DNA from 2 places in the Variovorax sp. 3319 genome. Region 2 is predicted to be linked to the other one. Evidence: riboswitches for the same ligand, from Rfam matches in the RefSeq annotation. Region 2 holds a riboswitch; the other holds the start of a gene.
The links. Region 2 has a riboswitch for glycine ahead of J2X67_RS13590 (D-amino acid dehydrogenase). Riboswitches for the same ligand answer to the same signal wherever they lie in the genome.
Positions count from the first base shown of each region.

Region 1: another riboswitch for glycine. It lies ahead of gcvT (glycine cleavage system aminomethyltransferase GcvT); the one in region 2 lies ahead of J2X67_RS13590 (D-amino acid dehydrogenase).

Region 1 is NZ_JAVDUZ010000003.1:237,239-241,150, forward strand. It holds gene gcvP (aminomethyl-transferring glycine dehydrogenase) at 1-715, opposite strand, end outside; gene gcvH (glycine cleavage system protein GcvH) at 765-1,136, opposite strand; gene gcvT (glycine cleavage system aminomethyltransferase GcvT) at 1,202-2,380, opposite strand; glycine riboswitch at 2,426-2,537, opposite strand; glycine riboswitch at 2,550-2,640, opposite strand; gene J2X67_RS08310 (hypothetical protein) at 2,663-3,193, opposite strand; gene J2X67_RS08315 (TRAP transporter large permease) at 3,341-3,912, opposite strand, start outside.
Region 2 is NZ_JAVDUZ010000006.1:49,703-53,614, reverse strand. It holds gene rfbD (dTDP-4-dehydrorhamnose reductase) at 1-132, opposite strand, end outside; gene rfbB (dTDP-glucose 4,6-dehydratase) at 129-1,202, opposite strand; glycine riboswitch at 1,316-1,406, shown strand; glycine riboswitch at 1,439-1,544, shown strand; gene J2X67_RS13590 (D-amino acid dehydrogenase) at 1,636-2,937, shown strand; gene J2X67_RS13585 (FIST N-terminal domain-containing protein) at 2,960-3,912, opposite strand, start outside.

The sequences.
Region 1 (3,912 bases), on a different contig from region 2:
GCGGGCGCAGGTCGTGCACATGGCCGGTGGTGGCGGGGTACTGCGCGAGCACGCCGAAGAACTCGCAACTCGCCATCAGCTGCGGCAGCGTCTCGGAAACGGTGCTCACCTTGACCTCGATGCCCAGCGGCGCGGCGCGCGTCTTGATGACCTCGATGGTCTGCGGATGGCAGTCTCCGGACACCAGGAATACGTTGCTCTTGCTTTTCACACTGCGCTTGGCGAGCGTCATGGCCTCGGCAGCGGCCGTGGCTTCGTCGAGCATCGATGCGTTGGCAATGGCCATGCCCGTCAGGTCGCACACCATCGTCTGGAAGTTGAGCAGGGCTTCCATGCGGCCCTGCGAAATTTCGGCCTGGTAAGGGGTGTAGGCGGTGTACCAGGCGGGGTTCTCGAGCACATTGCGCAAGATCACGCCCGGCGTGTGCGTGCCGTAGTAGCCCTGGCCGATGAAGCTCTTGAACACCTTGTTCTTCGCCGCTATCGCCTTCATCTCGGCCAATGCGTCCGCCTCTGTAACGGGCGCTGGCAGCCGCATCGGCTTGGCCCGGCGGATGGCCGCGGGCACGATGCCGTCGATGAGCTCTGCCCGCGTTTCCGAGCCGATCACCGGCAGCATGCGCGCCTCGTCCGCTGCATCGATGCCGATGTGGCGCGCGAGAAATTCTTCGGCGTTCTCTAGTTGTTGCAGTGAAGGCTGGGCGGGAATCGACATGGCGGTAAAGGCTCGGAGATGGGGAAAGGCGGCTGAAGAACCCGGCAGATCAGGATTCGGCGGCGAACTTGTCGTAGGTGGCGGCGTCGAGCAGCGCGTCGAGTTGCGCCGGCTCGCTGAGCTTGACCTTGAAGAACCAGCCGGTGGCCAGCGGGTCGGAGTTGGCAAGCGAGGGGTCGGCGCGCAGGGCTTCGTTCACTTCGGTGATTTCGCCCGACACGGGCATGAACACGTCGGCCGCGGCCTTGACCGACTCGACCACGCCGGCCACTTCACCTTGCGCAAAGGTCTTGCCCACTTCAGGCAAATCGACAAAGACCACGTCGCCCAGCGCGTCCTGCGCGTGAACGGTAATGCCGACAGTGGCTGCGTCGCCTTCGGCCGAAACCCATTCATGGTCCTTGGTGTACTTGATGCTCATGGTGAAAACTCCTCGTGGATAAAAATGTTGATCGGTTACGCAGCCAGGCGGCGTCAGCCCCGGTGTCAGCCCCGGTAATAGCGGGCCGGCACAAAGGGCAGCGTCGAGACTTCCATCGGCACCGGCTTGCCGCGCACGACGGCCTGCACGCGCGTGCCGGGTTCTGAAAACGCGGTGGCCACGTAGCCCATCGCAATGGGTCGGTCGGCCGTCGGGCCGAGCAGGCCGCTGGTCACAATGCCGATGTCCTGGCCTTCGAAAGATTGCAGCACCGTGCCGTCGCGCACCGGAATGCGCTCCAGCGCCACAAGCCCGACGCGTTTGCGCTTCAGGGTGTCGTGGTCGGTGTGGCCCGCGGCACCGGCCGTGGCGGCGGCCAGTTGCGCCAGCACCTTGGTCGCACCCGGAAAACCGCCTTCGCGCGCGCCGCCCGTGCGGCGCACCTTCTGGATCGCCCAGTTGAGCGAGGCCTCGACGGGCGTGGTGGTGGTGTCGATGTCGTTGCCGTAAAGGCAGAGGCCGGCTTCAAGCCGCAGTGAATTGCGCGCGCCCAGGCCAATGGGCTTGACCTCTGGCTGGGCCAGCAGCAGGCGGGCGAGGGCGTCTGCATCCTTGCCGGCCACCGAAATCTCGAAGCCGTCTTCGCCCGTGTAGCCGCTGCGCGTGACAAAGGCCGGAATGCCGCCGATCTGCACGGCGCCGCCTGTCATGAACACAAAGCGCTCGACGCCGGGCGACAGGCGTGCCAGGGCCGTGGCGGCCTGCGGGCCCTGCAGCGCGAGCAGCGCGTGGTCGGGCATGGGCTGCACGTCGCAGCGCGCACCGATTTTCTGCTGGATGTGGGCAAGGTCGGCCACCTTGCAGGCGCCGTTCACGATCACGAAGATCGAGCCGTGCCCTTCGTTGAAGAACATCAGGTCGTCAAGGATGCCGCCTTCATCGTTCAGCAGCAGGCCGTAGCGCTGCTTGCCGGGTGCGAGGTCGATCACGTCGACGGGCATCAGGGTTTCGAATGCGGCTGCAGCGTCCGGGCCCACGAGGCGCAACTGGCCCATATGGGAAATATCGAACAGGCCGGCCGCGTCGCGCGTGTGCTTGTGCTCGGCCATGAGGCCGGCGGGGTACTGCACGGGCATGGAGTAGCCGGCAAAAGGCACCATGCGGGCGCCCAGTTCCACATGCAGGTCGTGCAGCGGCGTCTTGAGCAATGAGGCGTCGGATGATGATGAAGCGGAAGCGGCCACGGGGCACTCCAAAGGGGCAGTCGAATTCCATGGCGCAAACCATGGGCCACCCCTGCTGTCCGCTTTACCTGAGAGATTCGCCCCACGATCGGGGTTTGCTCCTTCGGTGGGCCGCCGCATCGGCAAGATGCAAGGGCCTCTCTCCAGCAAGGAAACGCCGGCATGCGCCAGCGCCTTGTCAGTCCTTTTGCCTGAGCGTTCGGGAACCCCCTGCGCCTTCGGCGGCCTCGCGTGGCGAAGCTCTCTCCTGACCCCGCCGAGTGTAGTGGATCGCGCAAAGCCTCAGTGCACGGTTTCCGAAGCGGGGGGTAGCAACCTTTCGATACGCTCGCGCAGCGATTCGGCCCGTTCGGCGCCCGCGGCTTTTTCGACTTCCGTCAGCATCAGCGCGGCAATCGTCAGCATGGCGTCGCGGTCGCGGGCTTCGCGCAGCGCATCGCGCATCTGCTGTGCAAACTTGGGGTCGCGGCGCACGAACATGCGCTCGCAGATGTCGAAAAGGAACATGCGCGTGGTGGCCAGAGAGCGCTTGCCGTCGAAGTTGTCGCTCGATGTCGCCGCCACGCGAATGGGCTCCGGCGCGCCTGGTGTCGCGGGTATGGGCTCGGCGGCCCCGGCGTCGTGCAGGTAGCCGCGGTTCATCAGCGCCCGCAGCGTCTGTTCAGCTTCGTCGCGGCTCGCGAACAGCGGGCTGAAGTCGGTCAGCGAACGCCGGCCATCGGCCATCAGCAGCAATGCGCGTTCGCGCTGGCTCAGCGTGCGTTGCCCGCCTTGCAGCTCGTCGCGTGCCTTGTCGGTCTTGGTGGGAAGCATGGCGCCACAGCTTTCGAAATCGAAGGCTGCAGCATCGTTGCGGCTGGTGACATCTTTATGAACGTTTGCCTTACAGGGGCATTTGCCGCACAAAAAAAAGGCGGCCCGAGAAGGCCGCCCTTTTTGTCTTTGATCGCCGCGCCCGGCCTACTTGGCGTACACCAGGTCGCGCAGTGCCAGCGATATCCACGGCACGTAGGTAATCACCATCAGGCAGGCCAGGATCACCAGCACGAAGGGAATCAGGTACTTCACGATCCGGTCCAGCGATATGCGCGCCACGGTACACGCGGCAAACAGGTTCACGCCGAAGGGCGGCGTGATCATGCCGAGCGCAAGGTTCACCACCATGATCAGTCCGAAGTGAACCGGATCGACACCGAAGTGCACTGCCACAGGCGCCAGAATGGGCGCGAGCACGATGATGGCCGCGCTGGTCTCGATGAACATGCCAATGATGAACAGCGCAGCGTTCACGCCCAAGAGGAACATGGTGGGCGACTTCAGCACCTCCTGCAGCCAATGGCCGATGGCGTCGGGCACGCCCGCGCGCGTGATCAGGAACGCGAACAGGCCCGCATTGGCAATGATGAACATGATCACCGCCGACGACAGCACCGACTTGCGCAGGATGACGTAAAGATCCTGGGGCTTGATTTCGCGGTAGATCACCACGCCGACCACCAGCGCATAGAACACCGCCACCGCCGAGGCCTCCG
Region 2 (3,912 bases):
CTCGGGACGGCTGAAGTCGGCATTGAACTCAGTGCTGTCAAAATCGAGCGCCACCAGTTCGCCCAATGGCGCAAGGCTGCGCTGCAGTTCCCAGCCGACCTGTCCGCCCTTGCCCAGCAGCAGCAACTTCATGCGATCGCCTTCGTCGTGTCGTATTGCTTCTCGACCCACTCGCGGTACGCGCCGCTTTGCACGTTGCGCACCCAATCGCCATTCGCCAGATACCACTCGACGGTCTTGCGGATGCCGGTGTCGAAGGTTTCAGCCGGCTTCCAGCCCAACTCGCGCTCGAGCTTGCGCGCATCGATGGCGTAGCGCCTGTCGTGGCCGGGTCGGTCGGTAACGTAGCTGATCTGTTCCTTGTACGGCTTGCCGTCGGCGCGCGGGCGCAGTTCGTCGAGCAGAGCGCACACGGTGTTCACGATCTCGATGTTGGGCTTCTCGTTCCACCCGCCGACGTTGTACGTCTCGCCGAGCTTGCCTGCCTCGAGCACACGGCGAATGGCGCTGCAATGGTCCTTCACGTAGAGCCAGTCGCGCACCTGCATGCCATCGCCGTAAACGGGCAGGGGCTTGCCGGCCAGCGCGTTGACGATCATCAGCGGGATGAGCTTTTCGGGAAAGTGGAACGGCCCGTAGTTGTTGGAGCAGTTGGTGGTGACCACCGGCAGACCATAAGTGTGGTGCCAGGCGCGTACGAGATGGTCGCTTGCGGCCTTGCTGGCCGAGTACGGGCTGTTGGGCTCGTACTTGTTCTCTTCGGTAAACGCAGGGTCGGTCTTGGATAGCGACCCGTAGACCTCGTCGGTCGACACGTGAAGGAAACGAAAGGCGGACTTTTGCTCGGCCGGCAGCGCGCTCCAGTGGCCGCGCACCGATTCGAGCAGGCGAAAGGTGCCGAGCACATTGGTCTGCACGAAGTCCTCGGGGCCGTGAATGGAGCGATCAACGTGCGATTCCGCGGCAAAGTTCACGACGGCACGCGGCTTGTGCTCGGCCAGGAGGCGATCGACCAAGGCGCTGTCGCCGATGTCGCCCTGAACGAAGATGTGCTTCGGGTTGCCCTTGAGCGACGCGAGCGTCTCGAGGTTGCCCGCGTAGGTCAGCTTGTCGAGGTTGACGACGGGCTCATCGCTCTGCGCGATCCAGTCGAGTACGAAATTGGCGCCAATGAAGCCTGCGCCGCCGGTTACCAGGATCATGGAGTCCCCTGTTGTTGTCGAACGATCGCCCTCTGGCGAATGGACTGAAGATTATCCCATTGGCGCACAGTGCCACGACAACGGTTGGCATCCCCACGAGCCCCGCCTACAATCGCCCCACTGCAGGAGAGCGGGCAACCCCGGTTGCCCTACCGAAGGCGCAAACTCCCATAAACGCTCAGGTCGGCCCGACGAAGTTCTCGAAATTTCGGCAAGGGGCCCGTACTGCACCAACTGACACGCCGTCTGGAGAGCCATCACTTCGCGTGATGCACCGAAGGAGCAAACCCGTTGCGGGCGCAGCGGGTGAATCTCTCAGGTACCGAGGACAGGGGGAGCGGCAACTTGGACGGCGGTCGTCCGGTTGCTTGCTATTTATTCAATAGCAAACCTCGCCCGCAGTTCAAGCGCTTCAACCTCAAAGGTATTTGAAATGCGCGTGATCGTTCTTGGCGCCGGCTTGCTCGGTGTTACCTCGGCTTACTACCTCCAGCAACTCGGCCACGAAGTGACCGTCGTCGACCGGCAGGCCACCCCCGCCGCCGAAACCAGTTTTGCCAACGGCGGGCAGATCTCCGTCAGCCATGCCGAACCCTGGGCCAATCCGAGCGCACCGCTCAAGGTGCTGCAGTGGCTGGGCAAGGAAGACGCCCCGCTGCTCTTTCGCATTCGCGCGGACATGCGCCAATGGCTCTGGGGCTTGCAGTTCCTGCGCGAATGCACCCCTGGCCGCACGAAGCACAACATCGAGCAGATCGTGCGCCTGGGCACCTACAGCCGCGAAGTGCTGCAGCAACTGCGTCGCGACACCGGCATCGCGTACGACCAGCGCACGCAAGGCATCCTGCACTTCTATACGACGCAGAAGGAATTCGACAGCGCCCTGGAACCTGCCGAGCAGATGCGCGCGCTCGGCTGCGAACGGCAAATCATCTCCGCGGACGAGGCGGTGAAGATCGAACCCGCCCTTGCCCACATCCGTCCACAACTGGCCGGCGCCACTTACACGGCAGAAGACGAATCCGGCGACGCCAATCTCTTCGCACGCGAAATGGCACGCCTTGCGACAGCAGCCGGCGTGAAGTTCCTCATGAGCCACACGGTGACTGCGTTGCGCGAAACTGGCGGCAGCATCGACCACGTGGAGGCCACCGACAGCGAAGGCCGCTTCCAACGCATTCGCGGCGATGCCTTCGTGCTTGCAATGGGTTCGTTGAGCCCCCTGTATGCCGCACCGCTGGGCATTCGCCTGCCGATCTATCCGGCCAAAGGCTATTCGGTCACGCTGCCTGTCAAAGACGCCACCAAGGCGCACCAGGTTTCGCTGACCGACGACGAGTTCAAGCTCGTGTTCTCGCGCTATACGTCGGAGTCGGGTGACCGCCTGCGCATTGCCGGCACAGCCGAGCTCAATGGTTACGATCGCGACTTGAACCGCGTGCGATGCGAAGCGATCGTCCGGCGCGTTGAGCAACTCTTTCCCGGGGCAGGCGACACCACGCAGGCGCAATTCTGGACCGGCCTTCGCCCCGCGACGCCGAGCAACGTGCCATTGATCGGAAAGACGAAGCTGCCGAACCTGTACCTGAACACCGGACACGGCACGCTTGGCTGGACGCATGCGTGCGGGTCGGGAAAGTCGGTGGCGCGGATCGTGAGCGGGCTGGCGCCCGAGGTCGATTTTGCGTTTGCCGGCATGCCTGCGACAGCCCCGCGCATGCTGCAGCCGGCCTGATTGGTCCGCCGGCGCGACGGGATCAGTCGTTGCCGGTAAACACCGTCAAAACACCCGTATACCCATACAGGTGATGCCGCGCAATTTCACCCGCCGCAAAGAACCCCACCAGCGGCACGTCGCCCAGCGCATGCCGCACGATCTGCAGTTCGGCGCCCGGTGCGCCGAAGTGCGCCCCGCCGCGCCCCGAGCAACTCACGTACACGGCGCCGGCAATGCGGCGCGCCGGGTGCGGCGCTGCTTCGGCCTCGCCGGCCGCCACGGCACGCGCGGTGGCCAGCGTCTGCTCTTCGGGCTCAAGCTCTTCGCGAATTTCCGCGCAGATGCGCATCAGATCGGCACGCGCGGCCTGTGCATTGCGGCGGCAGAAGGTCAGGCGCATGCCGGCCTCTGCCACGTCGGCAATGGCGATGCCGCGGCGGGTCGGGTCCAGTCCGATGATGTGGCGCACCAGCACGTCCGCGCCGAGGTCGCCGGTGCGGCGAATTCCGTCGCTGCCCGCATCGGCCAAGCCCACCAGGGTGGCGCGCACCGCGTCGATGGCTTCCTGCGGGCGCTCCAGCGACACCTGCAGGTCGGCCAGCAGCACGTCGAGCGCGGGTTCGCCGTCGAGCTTGAGCAACAGGTTGCCGTCGGCTTCGGTGATCTCGCGTTCGCGTCCGGCGCCGGAGCGCAGGGGCTGGCAGCCTTGCGTGACGCGCGACACCAGCCGCACGCCTTCGCCGAACACCACGCCCGACAAGCCACCCGAGAACACACCGCCCGCCGCGCCGTGCCCGCGGATGTTGCCATTGCCACCCACCGCAAACTGCAGCGCGCCCGCACGGCCCGACGAGAGCCCACCGAACAGATAGCCCGTGTCGGTGCGGCCCGCCATCTCGCCGATCAGCTCGGGCAGGTCAGGAGTAGCCGGGTCCGCATGCACCAGCGCGGTATGAGCCTCGAAGCCACTCATCTCCGAGTTGCCCAGCGGCG